DNA from 4 places in the Bradyrhizobium sp. USDA 4452 genome. Region 4 is predicted to be linked to each of the others. Evidence: riboswitches for the same ligand, from Rfam matches in the RefSeq annotation. Region 4 holds a riboswitch; each other region holds the start of a gene.
The links. Region 4 has a riboswitch for cobalamin ahead of metE (5-methyltetrahydropteroyltriglutamate--homocysteine S-methyltransferase). Riboswitches for the same ligand answer to the same signal wherever they lie in the genome.

Region 1 (8,102 bases), 830 kb from region 4:
AGGGGCTGCCGATCACGGTCGAGGCCTATCCCTACGGCACCGGATCGACCGTGCTGGCGGCGACCTTCTTCAGCGATCCGAAATTCGAGGAACGCAACGGCCTCGGCTATGATTCGGTGCAGCGCGTGACTGACGGTCATCGCTTCGGCAGCCGCGAGGAACTGCTGGCGGCGCAGGCCGCGGAGCCCTCGACGCTGGTGCTGTGGCATGTGCTCGATATCGAGAACAATCAGCACCATCGCGACCTGCTCGACATGGCGGTGCTGTATCCGGGCGGCGCGATCGCGTCCGACGCGATGCCGTGGACACTGTCGGATGGCCGCCCCTACACCGGCGACGCCTGGCCGCTGCCCGAGGATGCGACTTCGCATCCGCGTTCGGCCGGCTGCTTTACCCGCTTCATCCGCGAATGGGTGCGCGAGCGCAGGAAGGTGTCCCTGCTCGAGGGCATCCGCAAATGCGCGCTGATCCCGGCCGAGATTCTCTCTGCGAGCACGCCGGCGATGCGCGCCAAGGGCAGGCTGCAGGCGGGCGCGGACGCCGACGTCGTGGTGTTCGACTTCGAGACGCTGAGCGACCGTGCGACCTTCTCGGCGATGAATCGCCCGGCGGAAGGCGTGCGGCACCTCGTGGTCAGCGGCCAGCCGCTGATCAATGATGGCGTCCTCGACGTCGCGGCACGGCCTGGCCGTCCGGTACGCCGACCCGTTGTCGGAGGCTAACGTGCCGGTCCCGATCCTGCTGGTCGCGGGTTTTCTCGGGGCGGGCAAGACCACGGTCGTCAACCATCTGCTGGCGCATGCGCAAGGGCGGCGCATCGCCGCGGTGGTAAACGACTTCGGCGCGATCAATATCGACGCGGAACTGATCGCCGGCGCCAGCGACGGCGTGGTCAGCCTGAGCAATGGTTGCATCTGCTGCACGCTGGAAGGCGATCTGCTGCGCACGCTCGCAACGCTGCTGCGGCGCGATCCGCGTCCCGAATTCATCGTGATCGAGACCAGCGGGATCGCCGATCCCGCCGACATCGTGCGCAACCTGATGGATCCGGTGATCTGGAAGGAGGCGCCGCTGGAGACCGTGCTGTGCGTGGTCGACGCGACGCAGCCGGTCGCCGCGCTGGACGATGCGCTGCTGCGGTCGCAGTTGCGGGCTGCCGACGTGGTGGCGCTGAGCAAGGTCGATCTCGCCGATGCCGCCGCTTGTGATGCGATCCGCGATGCGGTGCGCGCGGTGCGACCGGCGGCGGCGATCGTCGATGCGCTGCATGGCGAGGTTCCGGCCGCGCTGCTGTTTCCGGTTGATCTCGATCATGTGCCGGTGCCGCGCGAGACCGCGCCGCGACGGCCGGTGTCCGATCGGTTTGAGACGCTGAGTTGGAGCTCGGAGCGGAAGGTAGCGCTGCCGCGCCTGCAGCATGCGATCGGCAGACTGGCGCCGAAGCTGGCGCGGGCGAAAGGATTGTTCGAGACGGTGGAGCAGCCCGGGCGGCTGACGGTATTTCAGCTCGCCGGCGGCCGCGCGACGTTGGCTGCCGGCGGCGTGCCGGCACCCGGCGTGCCGCGCACGCGAATCGTGTTCATCGCCGAGCTGGGCGCGCTGTCGCGCGCCGAGATCGACGAGGTGATGCAGGGCTGCGTCGAAGCTGAGTGATGCGTTTCCCGTCATCCTGAGACGCGCTACGCGGCTCCTCAAGGATGACGGATCACTTCGTCACGCCATCCGCAGACGTGTCATCGCCGCAGCACGATCCCGCAAAGCATGTGTGCGACAATCGCATCGAATTGACAGCTCTGCCGTCAGCACCTATCGTTTTTGGCGACGGTTCCCTTCGGGGATCAAAAGGGAATGCGGTGCGAGGGTAACCCCAATGCCGCAGCTGTCCCCGCAACTGTAAACGGCGAGCCTTTCGTCAATCTGCCACTGGGCCATCGGCCCGGGAAGGCGTCGACAGGCGATGACCCGTGAGCCAGGAGACCTGCCGTCAGTCGTGGTCACACGCGAGCACATCGGGCGGGGGCGTCCTGGTGGGATCGGAGCACTGCCTTTTCGGCAATGCGCCAGTCCACGTTCGCGGTGACGTGCCACGTTACCGCGAGTCCTTTCATGTCTCCGTCCTCTCCCGCTGCGCGGAAATGGCGCCTCGGTCTCGTTTGCTCCCTGCTATCGCTGCTGCTGCCGGCTGAAGCCGGAGCACAGACACCTCCGCCCACCACGCTCGATCCGATTGAGATCGCACCCTCGACGTCCGGAAAGCCTAAGCCCATGGCGCGAAGCCGCAACTCGGCGTCGTTGTCGCGGGCACGCGCCAGACCTGCAACGGCGGCGGCAATAGCAGCCGCGCCGCGTGCCGCAGCCTCAGGCGCGTCGGGATCAGCGCCGCCGACGCTCAACGCCACTACGCAGGGCGGCACCGGCAGTCGTCTCAATCTGACGCCGCTGCAGACGCCGGCCAGCGTCGAGATCATCACGGCGCAGACCATCGCCGAACGCGGCCAGCATAATGTGCTCGATGCCGTCACCCAGAATGCGGCCGGGTTCATCGCCACGCCGGCGCCGGGCAATGGCGGCCTGTCGTTCAGCACCCGCGGCTTTGCCGGCAGCAATTCGGTGATGACGCTGTATGACGGTACCCGCTTTTATATCGGCTCCGGCACCCTGACGTTCCCCTACGACACCTGGTCGACGCAGCGCATCGAGGTGCTGCGAGGCCCGGCCTCGGTGCTGTACGGCGAAGGCGCGATCGGCGGCGTCATCAACGTCGTTCCGAAGAAGCCGCAGGGTACGCCCGCTAACGAGGCCGAGGTCTCGCTCGACAGCAACATGACGCGACGGCTGTCGGTGGACAGCACCGGCCCGATCAATCCCAATGTGTCCTATCGCATCAACGCCACCGGCAACATGTCGGACGGCTGGGTCGATCGCAACAAGACCTCGAATGCAGTGGTCTCCGCCGCCGTGCGGGTGCAGGCCTCGGACAATCTCGCCTTCACACTGTCGGAGGATTACGGCGACCGCAGCCCGTCGCGCTATTTCGGCACGCCGCTGGTTGGCGGATCGATCCAGGACGCACTGCGCTTCAAGAACTACAACGCGTTGGACAGCGCGATCCGCTACCAGGACAGCTGGACCCAGTTCAAGACCGAGTGGGACGTTGCCGACGGCATCAAGGTCAATAACACGCTGTATTATCTGACCAGCGAGCGACACTGGCGCGACATCGAGAACTACACCTGGAATCCGAAGACCCAGCTGATCGATCGCTCCAACTATATCGAGATATTTCACGACCAGAAGCAGGTCGGCAACCGGATGGATGCGACCTTCAGCGGTCATGTGTTCGGGCTCGCGAACCAGTTCGTCGCCGGGTTCGACGTCAACCGGATCGACTTCACCCACACCAACAACTCGCCCTATGGCGGCGCATCGTCGGTCAATCCTTACGTCTTCGATCCCGGCTCATTCTTCGCGACGTCGTCTGCGACTGCGCCCGGCTTCAACTCGATCGTCAATCAATACGCCTTGTTCGCCGAAGATCGGCTGTCGCTGACCGATCAATTGTCGCTGGTCACCGGCGTCAGATATGATCGTCCCGATATCGATCGAACCGACTACAGGACGCCAGGGAACAGCTTTGGTGTTTCGCTGTCGGGCACCAGCTGGCGCACCGGGTTGGTTTACGAGCCGATCAAGAATCTCGCGTACTATGGCCAGTATGCGGTCGGCGTCGATCCGGTCGGCAATCTGATCTCGCTGCCGGTCTCGCAGAAAACCTTCCAGCTCGCGACCGGCAAGCAGACCGAGGTCGGGGTCAAGCAATCGTTCTGGGGCGGCCGCGGCGAGTGGACGCTGGCTGCTTACGAGATCGTCAAGACCGGGCTCACGATTCCCGATCCCAGCAATCCCACCGCAGGCGTCGCGCTGCAGATCGGCCAGCAATCATCCCGGGGCGTCGAAGGATCGGTCGGGCTCGCGCTGAACGATGGCTGGCGCGTCGACGCCAATCTTGCGCTGTTGCGTGCGCGATACGACAACAACAGCCAGGTGGTCGGCGGCAAGATCGTCAGCTACAACGGCAATGTCCCGGTCAACGTGCCGCAGCAGGTCGCGAACGTCTGGCTGACCTGGGACTTCGCGCCCAACTGGTCGGTCTATGGCGGCGTGCAGATCGTCGGTGCGATGTACTCCGATCTCGCCAACACCCAGCTGCGGCCGGGGTACAATGTGGTCAATGGCGGCATCAAATGGAAGCCCGACGACCGCACCACGGTCGCGTTCCGCGTCTACAATCCGTTCGACAAGGCCTACGCGGTGACCTCGAACGGGACCGGGCAGTGGCTGCTCGGCATGCCGCGTACCGCCGAACTCTCCGTCAACGTGAAGTTCTGATCATGCGCAAGGCTCTGATCCGGCGCGCGCGGCGATCGCTCTATGTCGTCCATCGCTGGATCGGCATTGCGACGTGTCTGTTGTTCGCGATGTGGTTCGTCTCCGGCCTCGTCATGATGTACGTGGCGTTTCCGCGCCTCACCGACAGCGAGCGCCTGTCCGCGCTCCCCGTCCTTTCGTGGGGCAAGGTGCAGGTCGCTCCCGATCGCGCGATGGCGATCGCGGGCATGGAGCGCTATCCGCGCGATCTCCGGCTCTCGATGATGGACGACATTCCGGTCTATCGCGTGACCGGCTGGAAGGGAGCCGCCGTCACCATTTCTGCAATCGACGGCCGCCTGATCGACGGCATCACGCCGGATCAGGCTCTTGCTGTCGCCCGGCATCACCCGCATGCGGTGCAGCCGCAACTGCTCGATACGGTGACGCGCGATCAATGGTCGGTCACCGCGCGCTTCGATCCGCTGCGGCCGCTCTATCTGATCGGCCTCGGCGACGCCGACGGCACCGAGCTTTACGTCTCCTCGCGCGGCGGCGAGATCGCGCTCGACACCACTCGGCGGGAACGTGTCTGGAACTGGCTCGGATCGATCCCGCACTGGATCTATCCGACCGTGCTGCGCAAGGATGGCCCGCTGTGGCGGGACGTGGTACTGTGGATCTCGGGGGTGTGTCTGGTCGTCGCGGTCACCGGCTTCTGGATCGGTATTCTCCGCCTGCGGCTGGCGCGCCGCTACGCTGACGGCGCCGTCTCGCCCTATCGTGGCTGGATGGCCTGGCATCATATCGCCGGCCTCGTCGGTGGCACCTTCGTCTTGACCTGGATGTTCAGCGGCTGGCTGTCGCTCAATCCCGGCGGCGCGTTCTCCGGCCGCGGCCTCACGCGCGAGATCGCGGTCGGCTACAGCGGCCACGACACGCCCGATATCGCCGCTAGCTTGCCGTCGCCGCCACAGGTATCGGCGGTGGAGGCGCGCTTCGTCTGGATCGGCGGGCGCCGGCTGATGGTACTCGACGCCGGCGGCGGCCGCCGCAGCCTCGCCGATCCCGCGACCGGCGCACCCGTGACGCTCTCGCGTGACGAGATCATCGCAGCTGCCCGACGCGCAATGCCGGGAGTTGCGATGATATCGGCGCAACAGCTGGAGCAGCCGGACGCCTATTGGTACAGTCTGCATCAGATGCGCGAGTTTCCCGTGTTGCGGATCGGCCTCGACGATCCCGCCTACACCTGGCTGCATGTCTCGCCCGTCACCGCCGAAATCCTCGAGCGCAGCGACGACAGCCGCCGGTCCTATCGCTGGCTGTTCAACGCGCTGCACAGCATGGACTTTCCGCTGCTGCTGCGCATCGCGCCGGCGCGCGACGTCGTGGTTTGGCTGCTGTCCGCGGTCGGCACCATCGTCTCGGTCAGCGGGATCGTGATCGGCTGGCGCCGGTTGCGGCGGTGGAAGCTGCGAAGGAGATATGCGCCTACGAATCCGATGCAGACGTCGCGATAGCTGCCGCTACTTCACCGTCAGGTGCACGTCCGCCGCCGCCGGCTGCTCCGGAACCCATCCCAATGCAAACCGTTGGCCGGCAATGATCTCGTAGGTCGAGAGTTTTGATGCGACCGCATCGCGGAAGCGGAGATACGCGTCGCGCTGCCGTCCGTTGCTGCGGGCCGCCGCCAGATTGAGCCATTTGTAGGCCAGCACGTAGTCGTTCGGAACGCCGTGGCCCTTGTCGTACAGCAAGCCGAGCTGGGCCTGCGCGAACGGGTCGCCCTGCACGGCGCCGCGATAATAGAGATCGGCGGCAGCGGCGTAGGCCTGCGGCACGCCGAAGCCGTGCTCATACATGAAGCCGAGCATGCCGAGGGCTCTTGGATTGCCGCGCTCGGCGGCCGGCGCGAGCTCTTGAGCCGCCCTGAAATAATCGGCGCGATGGAACGCGGCCGCTCCGCGCGCGACGCTATCGGCGCTTGCGACCGACGCCGTCATGGCCCAAAGCACGACGGCGAGCGACGCGCCGAGGCTTGTCAGTTGCGTGAGCATGCGGAGCGTTCCTTCGCCCGGCTCAGTGATAGCTGGTGGTGATCGGCGCATTGGTCGTTGTCGTGGCGATGCTGCCGCGCAGTTTCGATCGGAGGTCCTCGGCCACGGTCTGGGCGTCGGAACCGTTGCGGATGATCTGCGGGCGGATGAAGATGATCAACTCGGTGCGTTGGGTGCCGTTGCTCTGATGCCCGAAGGCATCGCCAAGGCCGGGGATCTGGTCGAGCACCGGAAGCGCATTGCGGTTGCCGCTCTGCTGTTCGCTGATCAGGCCGGCCAGCAGCACGGTCTGGCCGTTGGCCACCGAGATCTGGCTCTTGACCCGCCGTTCCGACACCGTCGGCGTCAGGTTGACCGTGCTGCTTTGGGGAACGTTGCTGATTTCCTGCTCGATATCGAGCCGCACGGTGCCGTTGACGCTGACGCGCGGCGAGACCTTCAGGATGATGCCGGTGTTGCGATAGTCGATGGTGTTGACCACCGTGTTGCTCGTGGTCAGCACCGTCGCGCTGCCGGTCGAGACCGGGACGACGTCGCCGACCTGCAAGGTCGCCACCTGGTTGTTGATCACGACCAGCGACGGATTGGAGAGCACCTTGACGCTAGTGACGGCATGCAGCGCATCCAGGATCAGGCTCGGCTGGGTCTCCGACCCGATCAGGAAGTTGAAGCCCGGGAAGGCCCGGTTGATGAAGGCATTGGTGACTGAACCGGCGACGGAGGCGACACCGGTGGTCGGGTCGACGGTGGTGGTAGGTGCCGTGGTGGACTGCGTGCCTGTGAACGAGCCCATGTTCGGCTTCAGGCCGAGGCTCCGGCTGGTGAGATAGGTCTGCACGCCATAGGACAAGGTGTTGTTGAGCGTGACCTCGGCAATCGTCGCGTCGATCGCGACCTGGAGCTGCGGCTCGTCGATCTGCACCAGCGTCGCCTCGATGATGCGGTAGTTGGCCTGGTCGGCATAGATCAGGAGATTGTTGTTCACGACATCGGGCGTGATCCGCACGTCCTGCATGACGGGCTGGCCGCTGGCAGAGCTGGCGCCGCGGCCGCTATCCAGTGCCGCATTGTTGCCCTGACCTTGATTGTTGGGATTGTTCGCTTGCCCGCCGGCGCCAAATCCCTGGCCGGTGGCGCCTGTTCCTGAAGTGCCGCGGGACGCGAAGCCACCCATGCTCGAATTCGAGTTGTTGTTGAGCGACAGACGATCGGCGACGCTCGACGTCGACGAGGTGCCGGAGCCGGGCGCGAGCTGGCTGTCGGCACTGTCGAGCAGATTGCCGGACGATCCGCCAAGGAACATGTCGGTCAGAACCCGCGCGATCTGGCGCGCATCGCCGTATTTGACGCGGTAGACATGGACCGAGGTGCGCGCGGTGTCGTTGCGGTCGAGGCGCTTGATCCAGGTCGCCGCCGTGTGCAGCATGTCCGGCTTCTTGGTCACCACCAGCACCGCGTTGAGCCGCGCGATCGGCATGAACTTGATGACGTTCTGGCTGAGGCCGTTCTCGCCGGAATCGACGATCTTCTCGAGCTCGGCAATGACAGGCGCGGGCGAGCCGCTCGAGATCGGGAAGATGCCGACCGATTGGCCGCGCATCCAGTCGACGTCGAAGCTGAGCACGGTGTCGACCGCGGTGCGGCGCTCGGCGCCGGTGCCCTGGATCAGAAGGA
Region 2 (8,102 bases), 5.2 Mb from region 4:
TTTCCTCGGTCAATGAACGGGCATGGGGCTGATCCGGCCGCGTCGCATCGAGGTGATAGAGCGACGGGGCCTTTGCGCCGAGCCGCCGCGCCGCAGCGGCGATGCCGGCCTCGTGCGCGGCATAGTCCGCCGCCAGCAGCAGATCGGTCTCCGGCAAATCCTGGGTATGGACGAAGCTGTCGGCAGCAGCGAGCCGCGTCTCGATGCCGGCACGATCGAGCCGGATCTCGCCATCGGATGCAATGGCCCACGACGATGCCGACAGCCAGGCTTCACCGGCCGCCTCGCGTGCCTCCTGTGTGAAAACGTCAGGGACAGCCGCGATGCCGGCGCCATAGTGTCCCGGGCGAGGACCGAACACGCGCGAGATGCGCTGCCGGTAAGGATTCTCGTCCGCCTCATCGCTGCGTTCGGCCAACGCCTCGGTCGCCGCTTCGAACAGCTGCGCGAGCCCCGAGAAAACGTCGCGGAACAGCCCCGACACCCGCAGCGTCACGTCGATGCGCGGCCGGCCGAGCTCCGCCGGCGCGATGATGTCGTAGCCCGACACCCGGCCCGATCCATGATCCCAGCGCGGCGCGATCCCGGCGAGATGCAAGGCCATCGCAAAATCCTCGCCAGCGGTACGCATCGTCGAGGAGCCCCAGAGGTCGACGACGAGCCCTTTCGGCCAGTCACCTTGGTCCTGCAAATGGCGGCGCAGCAGTTCCTCGGCGAGCTTGACGCCTTGCGCATGTGCCGACGGCGTCGGCACCGCGCGCGGATCGACCGCAAACAGGTTGCGACCGGTCGGCAGCACGTCGCTGCGCCCGCGATAGGGCGAACCCGACGGCCCCGGCGCAACACGCCGCCCCGCGAGCGCATCGCGCAGCGCCGCCCGCTCCGCCTCGCCGCAAGCGCCCTGCCCGAACACATGCAGGCCGTCGCCGAACTGGCTCTCCTTGAGATCGCAGACGAAGCGATCAATCTGCGGAATCGCCTCGGCCGCGGAGACTGATGCCGCGAGACCGAGATCGTCCTCCAGTCCGGCGATGCGGGCTTCCTCGCGGATCGCGGCAATCAGGCGCTGCCGCCGCGCCGGATCGAGACCGTCCGCCGTCGAATATTCATCGAGCAAACGTTCAAGATTGCGCAAGCCGTCCGGCATCGTGGCCGGTGCCAGCGGCGGCGGCAGATGGCCGATCGTCACGGCACCGATCCGGCGCTTGGCCTGCGCGGCTTCGCCGGGATCGTTGACGATGAAGGGATAGATGACGGGCAGATCGCCGATCAGCGCATCCGGCCAGCATGCGGACGACAGCGCAACCGACTTGCCGGGCAGCCATTCCAGCGTGCCATGCGCGCCCATGTGGACGACGGCATCGATGCCCTGCCGCCTGAGCCACAGATGGAACGCGACATAGGCGTGGCGAGGCGTGCGCGACAGATCGTGGTAGTCGGCGTCGCGCTGACCGACGTCACCGCGCTCCGGCTGAACCGCGATGATCGACTTGCCGCTCCGGATCGCCGCGAAATGAAATGCGCCGTCGCGGCAATCGGGATCATCTTCCGGTGCACCCCACGCGCGCGCAAGATCGTCCTGGAGCGGCTGCGGGAGGTTCGAGATCGTCGCACGATACTCGGCCACGTCCCATGTCAGCTTCCGGTGCAGCAGCATGCCACCCAGCGACTCCACCGGCTCAAGATCAAAGCCCGCGGCCGCGAGATCGGCCAGCAACGCCTCGATCGAGGCCAGCGCATCAAGGCCGACGGCGTGCGCGATCTGATGCGGACGGCCCGGATAGTTCGAGAGCACGAGCGCAAGCTGCTTCTCCTGCACCGGTTTGCCGGCAAGTCGGTGCCAGGCTGCCACGCGCCCGACAACCGCCGCGACGCGCTCAGCATCCGGGCGATGCGCAAGATGGGCGAACTGCAGATCGGGATCGCGCTCGCCAGGCGACTTGAAACTGACGACCCCCGCGAACAGGCGGCCGTCAACCTCGGGCAGCACCACGTGCATTGCGAGATCGCCGGGCGACAGGCCGCGCAGCGACAAGGTCCAGTCCTCGCGCCGCGCCGTCGACAGCGCGACCTGGAACACCGGACAGGATGCAGCGTCGAACGGCGTCGTGCCATCGTCACCGGCCGCGGAGAACGCGGTCGCATTGACGACAGCGGTCGGTGGGCATTGCGCGAACTGTGCCCGTAGCCAATCGGCCACCCCCGCCGCCTTCAACGAAGTAACGAACACCCCATGGGCATCAAAGCCCTTTCCGCGCAACGCCTCGATCAGCGCATCGATCGGCGCCGTGTCGCCGGCCGCGAGATAGGAGCGATAGAAGGTTACCAGCACTCGCGGCCGGCGATCCGGTGCCGGCAGGGCCGCAACGACACCGCGCCGGGAATCATAGACCCCGATTTCGGGAAGATCGATCACGCCGACAACCGGTCCCGCATAAAGTCCGGACGCCAGCGCCAGTTGCGCGATCACGGCCTGCGCGGCCACCGGGCCACCCTTGTCGCACAGCAGCTTCAGGCGGCGCAGCGTCGACACCGGCAAGGTCGAGAATTCATCGAGCCGCGGATCGTCGCGGCCATCCGCCGGCAGCACGACCAGGGCGATGCCGCGCTCCTTCGCCAGCCGATGCACCGCGGCCAGTCCATATGACCAGTAAGGCTCGCCACCTATCAGCCGCACCAGGATGCCGCGTGCCTGCGACAGCGTGCGCTCGATATAGGTATCGACCGACAGCGGATGGCGCAGCTCGGCGAGATTTGCGAGCCGTAGCGACGGCAGCGCGGCGCGGCCCCGCCGCCAGCCGGCCGCGAACGCGGCGAGATCGCTGTCGGAAAACGACAAAACCACGAGATCGGCCGGATCCTGGCCGAGGTCCCTTGGCGTCGCGGTCTCCTCAAGGCCGCGGCTCTCGCGGAAGACGACGTGCATCAGACACCTAGTCGCGCCCTGATCGCGGCTTCATCGATATCGCCGTGTTCGCCGATCACGACGAGCTTCGACTGTCGCGCCCGCACGCCCCACGGCATGTCGAACTGATGTCTCACCCGCTCGCCGACCGATTGCACCAATAGCCGCATCGGCTTGCCCTCGACCGCGATATAGCCCTTGGCGCGCAGCACGTTCTGCTCGCGCGCCAGCCCCTTGATCGAGGCGACCAGCGCATCGACATCAACGATCTCCGGAAGATCGATCACCACGGAATTGAAATCGTCGTGCTCGTGTTCCTCTTCGCCGTCGTGATGCGATGGCCGCGACGCGAGATCGTTCTCCGCCGCGGCCTCAAGGCCCAGGATCACGCGGGCATCGATGGCGCCGTCGACGACGGGCAACATCGGCACCTCGCGCGGCATCTCGGCAGCTATCACCGCCTTCGCAGCGCTGATCCCCTCCGCTCCCGCAAGATCGGCCTTGGTCAGCAATACAATATCGGCACAGGCGATCTGGTCCTCGAACACCTCCGATAGCGGCGTTTCGTGGTCGAGATTGTCATCGGCCGCGCGCTGCGCATCCACCGCAACGGGATCAGGCGCAAAGCGGCCGGCGGCAACGGCCTCCGCATCAGCCAGCGCGATCACGCCGTCGACGGTGATGCGCGAGCGGATCTCGGGCCAGTCGAACGCCTTGAGCAGCGGCTTCGGCAGCGCGAGGCCGGACGTCTCGATCACAATGTGATCGGGCCGCACGGGGCGTGCGAGCAACTGCTCCATCGCCGGGATGAAATCGTCGGCGACGGTGCAGCAGATGCAGCCATTGGCGAGCTCGACGATGTTCTCGGTCGGGCAATTGGCGTCGGCGCACGACTTCAGGATCTCGCCGTCGACGCCTTCGCTGCCGAATTCGTTCACCAGCACCGCAAGCTTCTTGCCGTTTGCATTGCGGATCAGATGCTGGATCAGCGTCGTCTTGCCGGACCCGAGAAAGCCGGTCACCACGGTGACCGGAACCTTGGTGAGCGTGGTCATTCGGCGGCCTCCGGCACGACGGGAAGAGGTGGAATTCGGGCAAGCGATTGCTTGCGGAAGATTTCGGGACGGCTGCGCCACGGCACGATGCCGTCAGGCGCCGACGCATAGGCAGAGGCGCCGGCGATCACATCCTTGGCATTGGCTTCGGACAGGCGGCCGTAGACATAGGACCACCGCCCCGGCGCGCTGAGCGCGACCGAGCAGCCCTGGCTGCAAGCCGACAGGCATTCGACGGGAACCAGGTTGACGTCATCGGGCACGCCGGCCTCGACGAGGGCGGCATGCAGGCGCGCACCGGGCGCGAGTTCACCTTCGGCCAGCGTCTGGCCCGCGCGGCAGGTGATACAGACATGAAGTGTAACGCTCATCGCCCTTCCTGGATTGACTGCGGGAAGCGATGAGGCACACGAACCTGACGTGAACAGATTCGTTCCCCGTCGCGGAACACCCCGTCCGCCGGTCTCAAACACACTGCGTCGGCAGGTCTCCCGGCTTGCGGAGCAGGATTTCTCCCTTGATACCCACCTTCCCGACTCCATCAGGGAATCAGTGGCTTGGGCATCTCTCCGGTCACGGTCGCGGGGGCGGCTGCGCTTTGGGCAAACCTTGCGGTCTGAGCCCTATCGCATTCCCTCTTCGCCTGTCGTAGGACAGGAACCAACGCGGGGTCACCATTCGGCCTAGCCTCGCACTTGTCAAGCCGAAGGAACGTGATGATTTCTGATGGAGATGACGCTGAGGACGGCGCCGTCGGCACCGACCCTGCACTGCATGCGCGCCATGCGGCCAAGATGGCGAAAAAGAAGGTCGCCCGCGACAAGATCATGGCGACCAAGAGCGGTGAAAAGGGCCTGATCATCGTTCATACCGGCGCCGGCAAAGGAAAATCCTCCTCCGCCTTCGGCATGATCGTGCGCTGCGTGGCGCATGGCTTCCCCTGCGCCGTGGTGCAATTCATCAAGGGCGCCTGGGATACCGGCGAGCGCCGTTTGCTCACCGGGCATTTCGGCGACCTCTGTCAATTCCACGCGATGGGCGAAGGTTTTACCTGGGAGACGCAGGATCGCGCCCGCGACATCGCGGCAGCGCAGGCCGGCTGGGAAAAAGCCAAGCAGCTGATCGCAGACCCGAGCCTGCGCATGGTCGTACTCGACGAAATCAACATCGCGCTGCGCTACGATTATCTTGATATCGCCGATGTCGTCGACTTCCTGACCTCGTCGAAGCCGCCGATGACGCATGTCGTGCTCACCGGGCGCAACGCCAAGGACGAATTGATCGAGATCGCCGACCTCGTCACCGAGATGACGCTGGTCAAGCACCCGTTCCGCTCCGGCATCAAGGCCCAGCCGGGCGTCGAGTTCTGAAGCGATAATCGATCATGGCGCGCGCATTGATGATCCAGGGAGCCGGTTCGGACGTGGGCAAGTCGCTCATCGTCGCCGGCCTCGCGCGCGCAGCCAAACGGCGCGGCCTGCGCGTGCTGCCATTCAAGCCGCAGAACATGTCGAACAATGCTGCCGTGACCGTCGACGGCGGCGAGATCGGGCGCGCGCAGGCGTTGCAGGCGCTCGCTGCCGGCGTCGAGCCGCACACCGACATGAACCCGGTGCTGCTCAAGCCGGAAACCGATGTCGGCGCGCAGGTCATCGTGCACGGCAAGCGGATCGCGACCGCCCGCGCGCGCGATTATGCCGCCATGAAACCGTCGCTGATGGGCGCGGTGCTGGAGAGTTTTGAGCGCCTGAAGGCGCGCGCCGACCTCGTGCTGGTCGAGGGCGCCGGCAGCCCCGCCGAGGTCAATCTGCGCAAGTCCGATATCGCCAATATGGGCTTTGCGCGCCGGGCAGATGTGCCCGTGGTCTTGGTCGGCGACATCGACCGCGGCGGCGTGATCGCGCAACTCGTCGGCATCCAGGCGGTGATCGATCCCGATGATGCCGCAATGATCCAGGGCTTTGCCATCAACAAATTCCGCGGCGATCCGACCTTGTTCGACGACGGCTACCGCCTGATCGAAGCCCGCACCGGATGGCGCGGCTTCGGCGTGCTGCCCTGGTTCGCGCGCGCCGGCGAGCTCCCGGCCGAAGATGCGCTCGGGCTCGGCGAGGCGCGCAGGCCCGGCCAATGCAAGATCGCGTTTCTGGCGCTGTCGCGGATCGCCAATTTCGACGACCTCGATCCGCTGAAACTCGAGCCCGGTGTCGATCTCGTGATGGTGCGGCCCGGCGAAGCCATTCCGGGCGACGCACGCCTCGTCATCCTGCCCGGCTCGAAATCGACCCGCGGCGATCTTGCTTTCCTGCGCGCGCAGGGCTGGGACATCGATCTCTTGGCGCATCATCGCCGCGGCGGCCATGTCCTTGGCCTGTGCGGCGGATACCAGATGCTTGGGCAAAGCGTCGCCGACCCTGAAGGAATCGAAGGCCCGGCCGGCGAAACACGGGGGCTCGGGCTGCTCGACGTCACCACCACCATGTCCGAACAGAAGACGCTGACCCGCGTCAGCGCGGTGCATGCGGCGACCGGTCAGCCGATCAGCGCCTACGAGATCCACATCGGGCGCACCGATGGTCCGGATCGCGTGCGGCCCTTCTCGATGCTCGACGGCGCGCCGGAAGGCGCCATGTCGCGTGACGAGCGTGTTCACGGCAGCTATCTGCACGGCCTGTTCACCTCGGACGCCTTCCGAAAGGCATTTCTTGCGCAGCTCGATATCCCCGCGGCGGATCAGCCGTACGGTGCCAGAGTCGGGAGCGCACTCGACGCACTGGCCGAGCACATCGAGACTCATCTCCACGTCGACGGCCTGCTCGCGCTGGCGCGCTAGCGCCGAATGAAATCAGCTCGAACAGCGACAGCGCTGTGCTCCCTCTCCCGTTCTTCAGAGGACGTCTGCCTGATTTCGGAATATTGGAGCAATATCCGTGAGTTGCCCCAAGTCGCCTGGTCGAATCCCGGCCGCTGCCGGCTACTGTGCATGGGGTTGTTTTCGATATTTTGGCAACGTCCTCCCCGGAAGTGACCGCACGCGGGGCGAGTTGCCGCCAAGTTCGCCGCTAGACCGAAGACAGCACCGCGGAAAGGCGCGACCATTCGGTCTCATTGCCAGGCAGACCGAGGCGCAGCCATCCTGGCTTCTGGCGGAACACCCGCGACCAGATCAGCCCACGCGCAAGTCGCTCCTGCGCAGCCAGCGCATCGCCGACGTTATAGAGGCGAAACAGCGGCGTGCCGCCGAGTAGCGTCCACCCCTTCGATCGCGCCGCCATATCGAGCCTGACACAGTCGTCCGCCAGCCGCGCAATCGTCGCAATTGCCCAGTCGCGATCGAGCAAGGCCCGTCGCCCGATCGCAATCGCCGAACCCGAGACCGGCCACGGTCCCGCCATCGCCGCAAGCGCGGCGATATCCGGCTCGCTGCCGACGGCGAAGCCGAGCCGCAAGCCGGCAAGTCCGTAGAACTTGCCGAATGAACGCAGGATCAGGAGGCCTGGCTGTCCTGCTTCTGGCGCAAGCGAGATGCCGGGTACCGCGTCCGCAAAACTCTCGTCGATGACGAGCCGGCCAACGCGCGGCAGCAGCGCGAGCAGTTCGTGCCGATCATGTTGTCTGCCATCCGGATTGTTCGGATTGACTACGACGGCAAGCTCAGCCCCTGCAAGCGCGGCAAGATCGGACACTTCGGTCACGTCCCAACCGGCGGCCGATAACATCCCGGCATACTCATTGTAGGTCGGCGCAAGAATCCGCGCTCGTCCGCGCGGCGCCAGATGCGGCAGCAATTGAATGGCGGCCTGCGCACCGCCCACCGCCACGATCGGCGCGTCGGTGCCGCAGGCCTTGCGCGCCGCGGCGTGCAGCGACTCGACCTCGGATTGCGACGGCAACGCGCTCCATTGCCGCAGCTCGACATCGACGAAGGGATAAGGCACCCGATTGATGCCGGTCGACAGGTCGATCCAGTCTTCCGCGGCGCCGCCGAAGCGCTGCTGGGCGACATGGAGATTTCCGCCGTGCTCACGCATGCGCCGCTCCTTCACGCCAGCGCCAGCGCCACGAACGCCGCGGCCAGCAGCATCATGGCGTAACGATAGAGTTTCCGCCCAGCGAGGATGTCGGCGGCGGCCGGATCGCGC
Region 3 (8,102 bases), 310 kb from region 4:
GGCGATCGTCTTCCTCACTAACATCGTAAAGCTGCCTGTGATCATATATAGGCCCCAGCTGTTGCGCGTCTGCGAGCTGCTGCTCAAAGTGGACTTGCTGCGGTTGCGGTTGTTCCACGGTTGTCTCAGACGCAGCGGGACGATTACCGGCAGGGTTGATATTGTCAAATTGGTTCATGGTCGCGTCTCCGCTTGCATCGGTCTCGGCGCCTCGGTACTAGCGGTGGCTGTCCAAAACCTGACGTGGCCCCCAAGCACGACAGAGAATGATAGCGAACAAGGGCGGCACCCAAGGCGATGGTGTGTGTTCGCGTCGCGAAAAGGAGAGCGCAGGATGACAAATCCTTCAACTGAGGTTCGAACTGAAATGCGATGCGAGGACCTCGATCCAACGCTCAGCTCGCGATCGCGAGGATCCCAGGCCTGTCATCGTGATGATCGGTCTGCCATTGGCCGAGTTCGCGATTGATGAGAGGAGAGCGTATCGCTCCTTCAGCCGGATAATCCCTCCCCCCATGAGAACGGTCGTCGGCCAATACTGTTTGCGCTATGAGCGTCCTATTGAGCGGAAGATCAGCGTACAATGTCGCAGTTGATTCTGCGGCAGCATCTCACGATGCGCAGGTGATGACCTTCCGGGGAACGAGTTGTCGGATGCCCACATCGCACGGTTTGTGGGAGCTGACGGCACCGGCGCCGCCGTGTGCGGGTTTTCTTGGGACGATCCGCAAGTCGATGTCGTTGTGATCGATCGTGGATGAAATATTCTGTAGCTATTCACCTTGCTGAATTGCAAGCGCAACGTTGGTCGCGTCAAGGCGGGCATGTGGGGCAGGCCCGTTACGCTCTCTTGTACTCTCGAAACTTCCATTGGAGAGCGGTGTTGAATTACTGAACACGGCAAGGGCTTTTGGATCAATCGAGAGGCACGAGATCAACCGCGAGGCCGAATCGTTCGTCATCCTGCCGGAAAAGCATCTACCACCTCCAGTCGCACCAGTTGAACATAGGCGATCCTCGGGGCTCTCTTACGGCGGGCCCCGGCTCGTGCATTTCGCCGAAGCGCGCTCTGATCCGCCTTCTGGCACTAGTCCAGCTGGTGCGGCGAGCTTCCATTGGTATCGCCATTCCTCACAGCGCGCGGGCAGGGGCCCTACAGCATTCCGGCTCCGGTTTGGCAAATTCACACGTCCTGCAAAGTAGAAAGCCATCCGTACCGTTCATGCGGTCGGCGATTTCGCTAAAGATCCGGCCTTCGAACAGATCTTCGTACTCGTCGCGCAAAAGATTCCCAATGACATGACGCCGCTCAAAATCCATGCAGCACAAAGTAACATCGCCGTTTGGAAGAAGGACATTCCGATGTTGCTGTTTCCCATTGCATGTCAGAGTGCCGGCGATCGGCTGCCGCGGGGTGATCATTTTCGGATCTATATGTCCTCGCCTGCTACTCAGCGGCCGCAAGCGTTGCAGCTTTTTGGCGGGGATTACATCGGCTAGATCAGGATGGATTTTACCCAAGATCACAAATTGAATCGAGGGAATGTTTGCCTCAATCAGTCGGCGCATGACATTGATGTAGTTTTTTCCGACGAGGCGGCTGTTCATATAAGTGCCATCGTCGGGAACGTGCACGACGAAAGTCTTGAATCGGAGCATTTGCAGACGTCGAACGTCAGTCCTGTTCATTCCAACAAGGGTCGTGAAGATCCGGACGTCGTGGCCGCGTGCGTAAGCATGCTCAACCATCGTGCTGCAATGCGGATGCAACCAGGGTTCCGAATATCCGGAAAAACTAATGCCAGTAGCTGTCGGTACGCGTGAGAGACATTGCTTGAAATCCTGAACACCCAGATGCTTGGCTTGGGATACGGGCCTTTGGCGATCTGCAAACTTGTCCTGGGAGCAATAAGAACATCTGACGATGCAGCCGGTGGTCGTGGTTATCTCCAATACCCGATGGCCGGGCTCAACCACACGCAACTCTTGTAAGACCCTAGGGTATGCCGTCATGTATCTGGTCCTTTCAGGTGCCGGAGCAGGCAATTGCCGCAGATCGAGCGCAGCTAACGCAGCGTCGCGCCTTGCCTGAAACGATCGCAACCGGAGTTTGGACGTTGGGCCAGATGCCTTGAATGAAGCCCGTGCCTTGCCACGCTGGTTTCGACAACAGGGTACAGGAGGACCCGTACGGCGCTCCTCTCTCTGGGTGTCGATTGCCGCCTACCACCATGTCTGCGCCTAGCATCCTCCTTTCCTCCAGAAACACGTCAGCTCGACAGCTCTTAATGTTGTCGAGGAGAGCCGCAAATCGGGCTCCGGGAGGTGCTCGATCCTGAGGACCACATCATCTCCGTGTCGCCGGACCGGGCAGTCAATCGCCGACATGGGACGGCCCAGAGGCGACATACGTTGTTCCGATCGGGTCCGAAATGCCAAGCTTGTTTGCCAAACAGTCGTGGCTTGCGCCGAATCCTGCAACATGACGTCGGGTACGATTCAAGCGCGTCGGGCGTGATCCAGCACGGCCCTGGAGGCTTTCGCGTGTTGCGAAGAGTGCTCTGGGTCGCGATGAGAGGCGCGAACGATCCGGAAATCCTGATGGACGCGGCCGAGTAGGACCAACCTGACTTCTTTGGGCACCGAACAGTAGGCGAAGCCTTTATCGGCAGATCGCGAGAATGGGCCAGACAATTGGTCCGCTACAAACATGCACCGGGCACGTGCCGAATTGATCAGAAGGGCGGCGACCTAGATGCGCCGCGACCAAATCGATCTGCTATGCGCGCCGAACAGCAGCTATACTGGCTAGAAAGATATTGACCAGGCGATCTCGGTGGGACGGACCTGCTCCTTCATTGTGAGACAAGGCTTGCGCCGACGGTAAATTCACGAAGGGAGCCGGTTTCGTCGCGCTTACAGCGGCTTAGCCGCTGCGAGCTCGATGAGCTTTCGTGTTCTTCAGGGCCCTCAGCCGTTCGAGCAGCGAGATCGCGCGGGGAGCGTCGTGCGTCGAGGAGCTGACTGCGTCGGCTACGTCCATGATAGCTTTCCAGCGCCTTAGACACGATTTCATCTGGATCGTTGACGCTGATAGCTTCGAAGATCTTGAGCTGAAGATCCGCTCATACTCATCGGAACGGAAAAAACGGTCTCAGAGCCTTTGGTAGGATCTACGTTCCAGATCAGCATAGACTGATGAATGGTCGGCCGGATTTCTGGATTGATTTGCCTGAACAGCCACAAGTGGACGTGTATGGATATCGGAACATACCGGTGCTCGGCGCCGGCCGCTCCATTCATGGACTTCGCGGTGTCCTCTTCTGAAGCTTGATGTACCCCAAACGAGACTTGACGAATCTCGGCATGTGACGCCTAGATGTAGATCTGTCATGGTTCTTCCACCCTTTATCTTGTAGGACAGGAAGCTAAGAGGGAACCCGGTGCGCCGAACGGCTACTCCGGGGCTGCCCCCGCAACTGTAGGCGGTGAGCGGTTGTCATCATGGGCCACTGGCGCAGAAACGCGCCGGGAAGGTCGACAGCCGCAGCGACCCGCAAGCCAGGAGACCTGCCGCGACAGAACAAACGTCCTCGGGCGGGGTGCCCCGGTGGAGCGCTTGCACTGAGGGACGTTTGTCTCCCTGCAAGTCGTCCGCGGCCCCGGCTCCAAACATCGCGGGGTTGCCGATGTCGCCGTCTTTTGATTTCGATCAACAGGGGCATCTCGTTACACCATCCAGTGTGCGGGCAGCGCACGCACAGGCAGAGCTTGCCCCGCTTCAGCGGTCTGTTGCGCAGCCTCCATCGCTGGCCCCGCTGCCGCGTCCCCTCGCGCCAGCTCCAAAGCCGTCTGACCTTGCCCTTGATCGATCGCGCGACAGCCTCCTGACATCGTTCGGCAAGCTGACATTGACCGACCGTTATCTGCTCGCGGGCGAAGGCGTCCAGGACATGTTTGCGCGGGTATCGTGCGCGTTTGCGGACGATGTTGCACATGCTCAGCGTCTATATGATGCAATGTCCCGACTGTGGTTCATGCCGGCGACGCCGGTGCTCTCGAATGGCGGCAGCTCGCGTGGTCTACCCATTTCATGCTTCCTCAATTCGGTCTCGGATTCGCTCGAAGGTATTGTCGGCGTCTGGAACGAGAACGTCTGGCTTGCCTCCAACGGCGGCGGCATCGGTACCTACTGGGGGAATGTTCGCTCGATCGGCGAGAAGGTGAAGGGCGGTGTCACCTCGGGCATCATCCCGTTTATCCACGTCATGGACGGCCTGACGCTGGCGATCAGTCAAGGCTCGTTGCGGCGAGGCTCGGCGGCAGTCTATCTCGATGTCCAACATCCCGAGATAGAGGAGTTCCTTGAGATCCGGAAGGCGTCCGGCGACTTCAATCGTAAGAGCCTCAACCTGCATCACGGCATCAACGTTACTGACGAATTTATGCATGCCCTGCGAGCCGGGACAGCGTTCGCGCTTCGCAGTCCAAAGACCAGCGAAATGGTTCGCGAGATCGACGCTCGCCAGCTGTGGCAACGTATCCTTGAGAACCGGCTGCAGACCGGCGAGCCTTATCTCTTGTTCATCGACACCGTGAACCGCGCCCTTCCCAAGCACCAGCGCGACCTCGGCCTCAAGGTCTCAACGTCCAATTTGTGCAGCGAAATTACCCTGCCGACCGGCATCGATCATCGCGACGAGGAGCGCACCGCGGTGTGCTGTCTCTCATCGCTCAATCTCGAGACATGGGACCGGTGGAGCGAGGAGCCGGGCTTCATCGAAGACATCATGCGTTTCCTTGACAACGTGCTCACCCACTTCATCACGGTGGCGCCGGAGGGCATGAGGCGTGCCCGCTATGCTGCCCTACGCGAGCGCTCCGTCGGCCTAGGTGTCATGGGCTTCCACTCGTTCCTTCAGGCCAAGGGCATTCCGATGGAGAGCGTCCTGGCCAAGTCGTTCAATCTGAACATGTTCCGGAAAATCCGGCGTGATGCCGACGCGGCGTCGGTGACGCTCGCTCGCGAGCGCGGCCCTTGCCCGGATGCGCTGGAACGCGGCGTGATGGCGCGATTCAGCCATAAGATCGCAATTGCGCCGACCGCCTCGATCAGCATTATCTGCGGCGGCACGAGCGCTTGCATCGAGCCAGTCCCGGCCAACATTTACACCCATAAGACATTGTCTGGCGCCATCTCGGTGCGCAATCCGCATCTCGCCAGGGTACTCACGGCCAAGGGCGCCAACACCCCGGCGATATGGCAGTCGATCATAGCGCACGAGGGATCGGTCGCTCATCTCGACATCCTCTCGGAGCACGAGAAAGCGATCTTTCGCACCGCTTTCGAGATTGATCAGCGCTGGATCATCGAGCTCGCCGCCGACCGCGCGCCGTTCATCTGCCAGAGCCAATCGATCAACCTCTATCTGGCGGCCGACGTCGATAAGTGGGATCTCCATATGCTGCATTGGACGGCATGGGAGCGCGGATTGAAAAGCCTCTATTACTGCCGTTCGAAGTCGATCTCGCGCGCAGCGTTCGCCGGCAAAATCAGCGGCCGTGACGAGGCGGAACGACCGCAGCCGCAGCGCACCGACTATGAGGAGTGCCTTGCATGTCAGTGATTGACCTCTCGGCTGTCGATCCGCGCACGTTGATCGGCAAGGGACGGGTCGGCCTCCTGGACTCGACCGGAAGCTATGACGTTGATCGCTATGGCTGGGCTTACGAGTTCTGGAAACGTCAGCAGCAGACCCATTGGATGGGCGAGGAGGTTCCGCTCGGCTCCGACCTCAAGGATTGGGCGTCGGATCGTGTCACTGCCAACGAGCGCGCGCTGCTCACCCAGATATTCCGCTTCTTCACTCAATCGGACATCGAGGTCGGTGACAATTATCTCAAGCGCTACATCCCGATTTTCCAGCCGCTCACCGTGCAGATGATGATGGCTGCCTTCACCAATATGGAGACCGTCCATATTGACGCCTATGCGTTGTTGCTCAAGACGCTTGGCATGCCCAAGGCCGAGTTTGAGGCATTCCGCGGCTATGCGCAGATGCGCGCCAAGGCTGACTACATGCACCAATTCGGCGTCCATACTGTGGCCGACGTCGCTCGCACGCTGGCCATGTTCGGCGCCTTTACTGAAGGCATGGCTTTGTTCGCGAGCTTTGCCATGCTGCTTAACTTTCCGCGGCACAACAAGATGAACGGCATGGGACAAATCGTGAGCTGGTCAGTGCGCGACGAGAGTCTCCACTGCGAGGGCATCATCAAGCTATTTCACGAATGGCACCGCGAAACTGGCGCGGTGACGCGCTCCGTTAGCGACGACATCATCGACGTCGCCAGGACCATGGTGAAGCTGGAGGAAAACTTCGTTGATCTCGCCTTTGGTCTCGGCGAGATCGATGGCATGCGCCCTGAGCAGATCCATGCCTATGTCCGCTATGTCGCCGATTGGCGGCTGACCCAGCTCGGGATTGCCCCGGTCTTCGATTTTTTTGAGGCTGGTCAGAGCGGGTTTACCCAGCTCAAGCCGCATCCATTGCCCTGGCTGGTCGAGATCCTCAATGGGGTCGAGCACGCCAACTTCTTCGAGCAGCGCGCTACGGAGTACTCCAAGGCAGCGAGCCGCGGCAGCTGGGACGGCGAAGAGGGAGTATGGGCTACTTTCGGCCGTATCTAGCACGAACGCAACAACGCTTTTGCTCTTCGATTCTGGTGCACCTAGGACTTTTCGCGAAAATCCGCTGGAGACCGCGCAGGAAGGCCACATCGCGTGACATCGATCTGGTCCGCTCGAAATGATTATCGCGGACCCGTGACAGCAAAGCCGCTGGATCTGGCGCCACTCACCATCAGTCGCTCAAGTCCTTATGCTTGTGGAGGATCGGCCGTTCTGGCGTCGACAGAGCAGGCAGTCGATAGTGAACCTGCGCACTCGGTCGGTGCTCAAACGCGTATGTGTTGCGAGTTTGACAAGCTTAGCCTCGCGGCATGCGGGTGGCGGAGCTGCGTTCTGAGCTTGCGCCCCTTTACAGCGCAGCCCTGGCGCCGAACCATGGGATGATGGCTCTCGGCCAGCCACAAGCAGATCGATATGGAAAGTCAATGCGGTTCTGACTGCCGGAAATGGTAGGAGAGGCCGGCTCGCGCTTTGAGATACTCTGTTGGAGCGAGGACATGCTCGCAATCAACACAAGAGGACGGTCGTGGAGAGCGACTATGCGGACCCGTATGCTCTCGAATGAACAAAATCTGCGGAGACCATCATGAAAGCGAGATCGGCACGTAGAGCCGATGAGGCGTCGAGTATCCCGCTGAGCAAGCTGGATGTTAGCGAAGCCAAGCGCTTTCAGGATGATAGCATATGGGGGTACTTCGAGCGGCTGCGAAGGGAGGATCCCGTTCACTACTGCCAAGATAGCTGCTATGGCCCCTATTGGTCCGTCACGAAGTACCGCGATATTGTCGCGGTGGATACAAACCATAAGGCATTCTCGTCAGAACACGGTGTCACCATCGTCGATGTGCCTGACGAGCATTGGACCCCGAGCTTCATTAAGATGGGTCCTCCAAAACACGCCGGGCAGCGCAATACCGTAAGTCCGATAGTTGCACCGGATAACCTGGCGAAGTTTGAAAGTCTGATCCGCTCGCGGGTCAGGGTGATTCTGGACGGGCTGCCGCGCAATGATCCGTTCAATTGGGTGAATATGGTCTCGATCGAGCTGACGACGCAGATGCTTGCCACGCTCTTCGACTTTCCCTTCGAAGACCGACGGCTCCTGACCTATTGGTCAGATGTAGCTGTCACACCTCCGAGAGCCGGCCATGCCATCGACAGCTGGGAAAAGCGAAGGACAATCCTGTCCGGATGTCTTGAGTATTTCACGCGACTTTGGAACGAGCGCATTAATGCCGAGCCGCGGCTGGACCTGATTTCTTTGATGGCACATTCGCCCGACACGCGCCATATGAAGCCGGATGAGTTTCTCGGCAATCTGATCCTGCTGATCGTCGGAGGCAATGACACCACCCGCAACTCGATGACCGGCGGCGTCTTATTCATGAATCAGTACCCCGGCGAGCTGCGA
Region 4 (8,102 bases):
GCAAACGGCACGACCAATGCCGAAACAGCGAACAGCAACAGGGAGCGGCGCGAAGGCGCGACCTCGGCCGGATACGGAGTGCCCCGTGTATGGTTTGCATGCATGGTAGGACCTCTATCGCGCGGCTCTATGCCACCCCATGGCTTCGGCCTCGTTTTCGCTGCAGAACCAGCGTTCAGCCGGTTTCTTCGTCATGTCGATTTGTCCGTAGCTGATTTGCCCCGGAGAGTGATACGTGCGCTCGCCGGTGCCGTCGACGGTGCCCTTTATCAGGCAGTCGGGCGAGGGTGGGTCAGATAGCAGCGTGGACCCGAGCAGGAGTTCCTGGGCCTTGTTCGGCACCGAGCTCGCGCCGACAATAATCGTGCTCTTGTTGCGGTGGCGCCAGTCCCAGGGGGTGATGAATGCTCCCGACCACAAGCCGGCAAAGGCATTGCTCGCCACCACTTCATTGACAACGTAGACATGGGTGGATGGACCGGATGACAGTGCCCAACCGGAGCTTACCATCCAGGCGTTCACGTCCTGGCCCTCGATAAAGCAACTGCCGAGAGACCTGCCGTACTTATCTACTCCTGCGGTTTGACAATCCCATATTCGTCCATTCGAGTAGCTGATAAGGGCGTCACGAGCAGCGACCCCGCAGGCCCATTTTCGACCATGAGCGTCCAGGCAAATCTGATCGGTCTCGGGGGCCTCGATACCCGAAAGCCGAATTCGCGTTTGCTCGATCTCTATCATGTTGGCGTCGAGGATTTGGGGAGTACCGCTGAGTTTCGCCGCGCAAACAGGAGACGCGATGATAGCGAGGAATGCTGCCATCATTACGCGGTACTTCATCCTGGTATCCTTTCGCTCATGGTTCATCGGCTCGAATCCCAGCGATCCGGTGCCGTCACAGCGGACTGTTTGACCGCACAGGTCCGTCATCTGGTCAGCATCGTCCGACCATGCTTTTGTGTAAGCTTGCCTACATTTTCAGCCTACGACCTGACGCTGGGTGAGATTCAAGAGATTTCTTTTGGGGGTATTTTCCGATGCGGTGCTGGCATCTGAAGCTCACTCTGCTTCTCCCCGGACATATCTCCCGCTCTGGACCTGAGGAAGAGATCCCGCATGTTTCATCGCTGGACGCGCGACCCGGGAAGGGCGCTTGGCACGCTATTTCTCCAAGGGCTCGGAAGAAGCGGGCGGGTGCTAATCTCCGCCGCCGAGCGGAAGAAGCGGCGTTGCTAGGCCTTGTTGACTGTTATCGTTCGACGGGTCTGCACGCGGTCCATCATGGTGAGGCAAGCGGAGGCTTGGACAAGGCATGATAAGAGTGATTGCGCAAAAGAGATCGGCCTGTCGCCTGGTCCCGGCACAAAACCACCATGCATCACTCACACGGTGGCCCGCGTCCGCGACCTTATCCGCCCCGAAATGCTGCGCGTGAAGTGAATTCCACAACGCCTGGCTGGCCTTTGATGCTCGAACGGAACAACGCACGGCCCGGCATAACGGCGAGCGTGCGGACTGACGGGGCCGCCTTTTACGGGCTTGCGGTGTTAAGGCTTCCTCGCACGATTGCGAGTGGCAATCTGGTTGCCATTTCAGAGGATGAATCAGTCCACAACACGTGTCGGCACTCAGGGCATTGCGGCAGTTAGCGCTGGCAGGGCTTAGGCGACTCATCCCAATAATCATGTTCGACCGCCTCGCTGCACAATGGGATTGAAATGGTTATGGCCACCCCTGAATTGCCGGTCTCTTGTTACGCGCTAGAAGTCGAGGCCGACTCAAAGCCGAATTCTCTACCAGAGACGGCGCCCGGGCTGGTGGAGCAGAACTAAAGAAGCGTTTTCTCGCGCTTCAAATCAAGATCTATGACTCGCAGACGAATGCGAGCGAGGAAATTTAGACTAGATCAGGCTCAATTTCGATCCTCGCAGCAAGGCTGCGGAGCTCCTCGCCGGGGGCACTCGGGAAAGGGTCCCGCCGCCATCGAGGATGCCGGCGTCGCTATCACTGCCCCGTTCCCGGGGGCCCTCTTAAACCGGTCTCGTCGCTGCACTCGCTCCCGCGGGTGCTTATTGGTCGTGCGATGCGCTGCGCGCACGCTGGATCGGGCTTGGCCTCAGCATCGCCTCGCTTGGTTCGCGAAGGACGACATGGCGCTCGGGCGAGAGCTCGGATGTGTCTTTTTGTACCAGTTCCGTTGTGGCTACTCGTCTGAAGGGGCAACAGCCATCCTGATGCCTGGCTTTCCAGTGTGTGTGTATATGTGTGGCTTGCAGGCCGGAGCGAGGCTCGCCTCCTGCTGGCAGAGCTGGACGCGTCAACTTTCCAGCGCATGGCTCCTGCTATTGGCGCGCTCAGCGCTCAAGGAGTAGCGCTGCCATCCTGATCATCCGTCGAGGCCTTTCGCACCCCCTCCAACGCGTCCCGTTCGTTTGGCTCTGTGTGATGGAACCAGGAGCCGGGAGGAAAAGTCGCAATCCTCTTGGCAAGGAAAGATTGCGGCTCCCAATCGTGTCCCTCGCGCTTCTCGAAGGTGATGACCCCATTTTCGGTAAAGTAGCGGGGGCCTGGTATGTTGCAGTTCACCAGCAGCAGAACGCGCCACCGGTGCGCTTTCTCGGTCGGCTTGTCATTCGCCGCCGTAACGTAATCCACGACAACTGGTTCGATGATGTGACAACGGCCGTGGCGGAGAAGATTTCCGAGCTTGCCCTGCGCGGTCGTCACAAAGTTGAAATTGACCGGATTATGCAGAAAACTAAGGTTTGCTTCTTTTTCGCCGTCGGTGACTTCACTGGCGATGAGAGAAAGCGCCAGGGCGCGCCAGCCGAGTTCGATGGGCTTTGCATAGGGAGACGCAACTTCAACCTTTCCGTCGGTCCCGACCTTCCAGGTAATAACGTAATGTTCGTCTGAACTGTTATCCTGATGTCTGGTCCAGGAAAGATAAACATACTCAGTGTGGTCGATGCCTTCGGCGATTCCCCAGTTTCGAGGGACAAAGTGCGCCACTTTCGAGACCTTTGAGACAATGTGCTCGATTGTCTCACCGTCTTGTGCTCGCCAGGTTGACTTGACGCGTTCGACGAGCGCGTTTTCGCCGGCTCGCGCACTGTTGGCCGCCGCAACCAGCCCAGCAAGGAAAATCAGCGATTGACAGAGACGGTGTACGCCTCTTGCAGACATTCTCGTCATAACGGCTGGACCATCGGGTTTCATCTACACGTCAATACGGCGCCTTCAATGCTATGCTCGATTGGAAGAAGTTAGCGGCAACGCGACGCGGGCGCCTGCCGATGTCCCGCGCGAGCAGGCGCTATCCCCTCGATGTCGCGCGCCGCTAACTTCAGTGGGCCAATCACAACCTCAATTTGCTGTGCTGGACCTGCCCAGGGGGAGAAGCCTGGGCATCCCGGAGCTTGCATCCTTCGTGCCAGGAAATAGCCGGCGAATCGCGCCAGATTAGTGCAATGTTTGTCGGCTTTCCGACGGCGCTCGTTTCAATGTTTCCATTCAACCGATCCACACGGGCTTGTTCAGCTTTTGTCGTGCCGATCCTCGAGGCGCAAACGAAGGCCGTTGCCAACTTACGAAAGAGGAATTGGGCAGCACTTTTGAAAGCTGTTGAACTGTCTGATCCGGTGTTATTACCCGAACGCTTGCGATCTCTATCGGCTCGCAAATGATAATATGCCAAAGTCGCTCATCGCCGCCGGGCGTACGGAACAGTTCGGAAGCGCATCGTCAGGCAGGCAAACGATATGGTGCGCGCGTTGTCTGCCTACGCGCACGATAGTGCAATCTGGTCAATCGTCCAGCTGCCTCGGTTCCATATGCATGGCTGGGTGAGCCGCTATTTCCAGTGGCGCCGGCCGGCAAGCGAGAAATGATCAAGTCGCGCTAACTACTTCCTCTCGAGTTGCTCAACATTCTCGAAAGCATCTGTCTGACGGATTGATTCATGAACGCTTTCACCAATCGCCCGAACAGGCCGACCGCAAAGATGGTGACAGCAAAGACGCCAACGGCACTCCAAACAGCCATTTTCATTGCGGGGCTTCTCAGTGTTCGTTGAGTCGAATCGACATGCGTTCCTGCGCATTATCGGCATCACAGACCGCAAGTCGCCTACCAGGATTGGTTGGCACGCAGATCAACATGCGCGCCGGGCATGCTGATGGCGTGCGGCGTTTTGCCCCCGGCGCCCCTTCTCGACTGCCGAGAGACCGAATGCCGGCACGCTCGAAGCGCGCGACTTGCGCCTTTCGACAATTCCTTTGAAACCTATATTGGAGAGAGCTTCCACTCGTGGTCCACTTTCGATGTCAAATAGCCATTTGAGTCACCGATGATGGCAGCATTGACGTGAGAGAGTCATCTGAGAGGTTGACGGAAGAGGTCTGTTGCAGATAATCGAAATCGTAGAGGTTCTCCGGTCCCGCTCGATCCGGAGCTAAGAGGGAAGCCGGTGAACAGGCCGGCGCTGCCCCCGCAACTGTAAGCGGCGAGCCGCTGTCCAACAAAGTCACTGAAGCCCGTGGGGCTTTGGGAAGACCGGACAGCGGCGATGACCCGCGAGCCAGGAGACCTGCCTCGACCACATTTACGTCCACGGGCGGGGTGTCCCGGTGGTACGCCAAGCAGCCGCCCTCCGGGCGATCGTGCTTGCGTCCGCCATGGCCTTTGCCCCCAACTACGGGGTTAGCGCTATGTCTCTTCTCTCCCTTCCGGTTGCCACGCTTGGAACGCCTCGGATCGGTCCAAGACGCGAGCTCAAACGCGCGCTTGAAAGTTACTGGGCCGGCGCAATCAGTGAACAGCAATTGCTCGAGGACGCAACGGGCCTGCGCGCTGCGAACTGGGCCCGCCAAAAATCCCTCGGTGTCACCGTCATTCCGTCCAACGATTTCTCTTTGTACGATCAGGTGCTAGACACCTCTGTCATGGTTGGTGCCATTCCGGAAGTCTATGCGTCGAAAGTCGAGCCGGTTTCGCTCAGGACGTACTTCGAGATGGCCCGCGGTTCACAGTGGGACCGCCAGAATGCGAGTTGCAGCCCCGGATCGGGCGGATATGGCGCGCCCGCACAGGAGATGACCAAGTGGTTCGACACCAACTACCACTACATGGTCCCTGAATTTCGTCGGGGACAGACGTTCCGCCTGTCCTCGCGAAAGCCTATCGAGGAGTACGAGGAAGCCAAAGCCCTGGGATTCCAGACCCGCCCTGTCCTGATCGGGCCGGTCACATTCTTGAAGCTTGGCAAGAGTGCGGATCCTGCGTTCCAGCCACTGTCGCTCCTGGACGAGCTAATACCGGTCTATGTCGAGGTTCTGCGAGAACTAGCCAAACGAGGAGCAAACTGGGTTCAATGCGACGAGCCCTGCCTGGTCCTTGATCTGGAGGAGCGGGCGCGAAAATCTTTGCTGCACGTCTACGATTGGCTTGCCAAGGAAGTACCCGACGTCAAGATCATGGTCGCGAGCTATTTCGGCGATCTCGGCGATAATCTGGACACAGCTTTGAACATGCCCGTTGCCGGACTGCACGTGGATTTGGTTCGCGCGCCGAACCTGTTGGACCGGATCATTGCTGCCCGGCGAAGCGACCTCGTCATGTCTCTCGGCGTCATCGACGGACGAAATGTATGGCGGTCGAACCTGTCGACGCTCCGCCAGCAACTGGATCCCGCCATTGCGAAGCTAGGCAGGGATCGTGTCCAGATCGCTCCGTCCTGCTCGCTGCTTCATGTGCCCGTCGATGTTGAACTTGAGACCGGACTTGCATCCGATCTCAAGAGCTGGCTTGCCTTTTCGGTACAGAAGATGCGTGAGCTCGCGATCCTGGCGCGGGCACTCGCGGGTGATCAGAATGTTGCTGAAAGTCTCGCTGAATCGGAGTCGGCCGTGACGTTCCGCCGGACTTCACCAAAGATCCGCGATGCAACTCTCGCGGTACGGATGCGAGCGATCGACCAGGCCATGCGGCGGCGCGCCAGCCCATTTGTCCGTCGGGCCGAGATCCAGCGCAAGCGCTTTGGACTACCGGCCTTTCCCACCACGACGATTGGATCATTCCCGCAAACCCCAGAGGTCCGTAACGCCCGCGCAGCACATGCGCAAGGCGCCATGAGCGACGAGCAATACGACAAGTTCCTCAAGGAGGAGACCGCGCGCGCTCTGCGTTGGCAGGAGGACATCGGGCTGGACGTCCTCGTGCATGGCGAGTTTGAGCGCAATGACATGGTGCAGTACTTCGGCGAGCAACTCGCCGGGTTCGCATTTACCAGGAATGGTTGGGTACAATCCTATGGCTCGCGCTGTGTCAGGCCACCGATCCTGTTTGGCGATGTTTTGCGGCGAAAGCCGATCACCGTGGATTGGTGGCTCTACGCGCAATCACTCACCAGTAAGCCGGTGAAGGCGATGTTGACCGGACCAGTAACGATCCTGAATTGGTCGTTTGTTCGCGATGATATTCCAAGAGGCGAGGTCTGCCGGCAGATCGCACTGGCGATCCGCGACGAAGTCCGTGATCTCGAGATAGCCGGTGCGAGCATGATCCAGATCGACGAAGCCGCCCTCCGCGAAGGATTGCCATTGCGCCGATCGGAGTGGGCGACCTACCTTCAATGGGCCGTCGATAGCTTCCGGATATGCTCATCAGGCGTTGCAGATCAAACCCAGATTCATACGCACATGTGCTATTCGGAGTTTAATGACATCATCGGCGCCATTGCTGCAATGGATGCGGATGTCATCTCGATCGAGACGTCGCGCTCGAAGATGGAGCTGCTGGACGCGTTCAGGAATTACAAATATCCCAATCAAATCGGGCCGGGCGTATACGACATCCATTCTCCCCGCATTCCCGAGGCAGGGGAAATGAAGGAGCTGATAGCATTGGCTCGGCAGCGGTTGCAGGACTCGCAGCTTTGGGTAAATCCGGACTGTGGTCTGAAGACGCGCAAATGGGAGGAGGTTCGACCGGCGCTGATCAATATGGTCGCCGCCGCCCGGCAACTGCGCGCGGCATCCGATCGGCCAGGTCGTTGATCCTGCGCTTGGCTCTCTCCTCCAGGACGCTGATCCGCTCATAGCGCGTTTGCGCTCTGGATCATCTCGACCGAGCTCGGACAAAAAAAACGCCCGGCCGCGTTTAGCAGGCCGGGCGAAAGTTAAGTCTGAGGGGAGCGACGCTGACACATCGCCGACTTCCACCGGCGCAGGGAGGACCGCCGATGGTCCGATTGCCGGCGAGGACATTCGCCGTAAATCTGAACCCAAGTTAAAGCACGGCTCAGCGTGGCTCAATCATGCTGTGGTATGCGACCAACGTAGTTGAGTATTGGAAGACTAGACCAAGGTTTGTCCGCGATGAGCCGCGTTCACAACGGGTTGCCGAGGCGAGCGAAGACCACGGCTGGCGACGCCCGGCCGCCTTAAGTGCAATTAACGGCGCCTGCCCGCCGCTGGATCGGCGCGACCATGCGAGCAAACGCGACCGCAAGGATTACTCAACCAATCAATGCATGAGTGGTTTTTTGTTGATCAGGCTGCGCAGGCAGTCTGTCTGGTTCCACTCTGGCGAAGGTCTGGAACTCTGTTTGGAATGGATGGGCAAGTCGACGCGTGACCATGAAAGTGGCTGACATATAAGATGCTCCACGATCACGAGATCGACCCGAGCCGCGCATACCAGTTCACTGGTGCAGAAGTGCGGGATGACTAGAGTGGCACGGCCGCCGTTCACACGATTAGACCGCCGCGCTGTGCGTAGCCCCGCACCGAGCGAGGTGAGCGTCGAACACGGAAACGACGCTCCGGACCAGAAACCGGGCGCCGCCGGCTACGGAAAGGCGGCCATTGTCGAACACGACGGCGCCATCTGCGATGAGGCTTTCAAGCCGGGAATGATCGACAACGGCCGAATCCGGATCCCTGCCGTGACGGCGAGATGTCTCGGAGAGATCGATTGTCATGTCGCACATGATTCGCTCGATGATCTCCGCCCGGTAGCGATCATCATCAGTCAGTAAATAGCCCTTCGCCGTCGCGAGCCGATCCTCGGTGATGCGAGCGAGATAATCCCTGGTCGAGACA

Region 1: another riboswitch for cobalamin. It lies ahead of ACVISU_RS26585 (TonB-dependent receptor); the one in region 4 lies ahead of metE (5-methyltetrahydropteroyltriglutamate--homocysteine S-methyltransferase).
Region 2: another riboswitch for cobalamin. It lies ahead of ACVISU_RS06030 (DUF1636 family protein); the one in region 4 lies ahead of metE (5-methyltetrahydropteroyltriglutamate--homocysteine S-methyltransferase).
Region 3: another riboswitch for cobalamin. It lies ahead of ACVISU_RS28875 (ribonucleoside-diphosphate reductase subunit alpha); the one in region 4 lies ahead of metE (5-methyltetrahydropteroyltriglutamate--homocysteine S-methyltransferase).

What each region holds. Positions count from the first base shown of each region.
Region 1 covers NZ_JBSSGK010000001.1:5,565,730-5,573,831, forward strand. Annotated here, with positions in the region: gene ACVISU_RS26575 (amidohydrolase family protein) at 1-722, shown strand, start outside; gene ACVISU_RS26580 (CobW family GTP-binding protein) at 724-1,653, shown strand; cobalamin riboswitch at 1,806-2,000, shown strand; gene ACVISU_RS26585 (TonB-dependent receptor) at 2,107-4,389, shown strand; gene ACVISU_RS26590 (PepSY domain-containing protein) at 4,392-5,891, shown strand; gene ACVISU_RS26595 (tetratricopeptide repeat protein) at 5,898-6,374, opposite strand; gene gspD (type II secretion system secretin GspD) at 6,451-8,102, opposite strand, start outside.
Region 2 covers NZ_JBSSGK010000001.1:1,211,147-1,219,248, forward strand. Annotated here, with positions in the region: gene cobN (cobaltochelatase subunit CobN) at 1-2,926, opposite strand, end outside; gene cobW (cobalamin biosynthesis protein CobW) at 2,926-3,960, opposite strand; gene ACVISU_RS06030 (DUF1636 family protein) at 3,957-4,331, opposite strand; cobalamin riboswitch at 4,425-4,640, opposite strand; gene cobO (cob(I)yrinic acid a,c-diamide adenosyltransferase) at 4,677-5,330, shown strand; gene ACVISU_RS06040 (cobyric acid synthase) at 5,345-6,793, shown strand; gene cobD (threonine-phosphate decarboxylase CobD) at 7,023-7,991, opposite strand; gene cbiB (adenosylcobinamide-phosphate synthase CbiB) at 8,003-8,102, opposite strand, start outside.
Region 3 covers NZ_JBSSGK010000001.1:6,087,716-6,095,817, forward strand. Annotated here, with positions in the region: gene ACVISU_RS28865 (hypothetical protein) at 1-178, opposite strand, end outside; gene ACVISU_RS28870 (SPASM domain-containing protein) at 1,132-1,977, opposite strand; cobalamin riboswitch at 3,377-3,592, shown strand; gene ACVISU_RS28875 (ribonucleoside-diphosphate reductase subunit alpha) at 3,690-5,627, shown strand; gene ACVISU_RS28880 (ribonucleotide-diphosphate reductase subunit beta) at 5,618-6,691, shown strand; gene ACVISU_RS28885 (cytochrome P450) at 7,278-8,102, shown strand, end outside.
Region 4 covers NZ_JBSSGK010000001.1:6,399,045-6,407,146, forward strand. Annotated here, with positions in the region: gene ACVISU_RS29990 (carbonic anhydrase) at 1-104, opposite strand, end outside; gene ACVISU_RS29995 (thermonuclease family protein) at 115-840, opposite strand; gene ACVISU_RS30000 (nodulate formation efficiency C protein) at 2,362-3,219, opposite strand; cobalamin riboswitch at 4,409-4,610, shown strand; gene metE (5-methyltetrahydropteroyltriglutamate--homocysteine S-methyltransferase) at 4,710-7,055, shown strand; gene ACVISU_RS30010 (hypothetical protein) at 7,316-7,651, shown strand; gene hemN (oxygen-independent coproporphyrinogen III oxidase) at 7,757-8,102, opposite strand, start outside.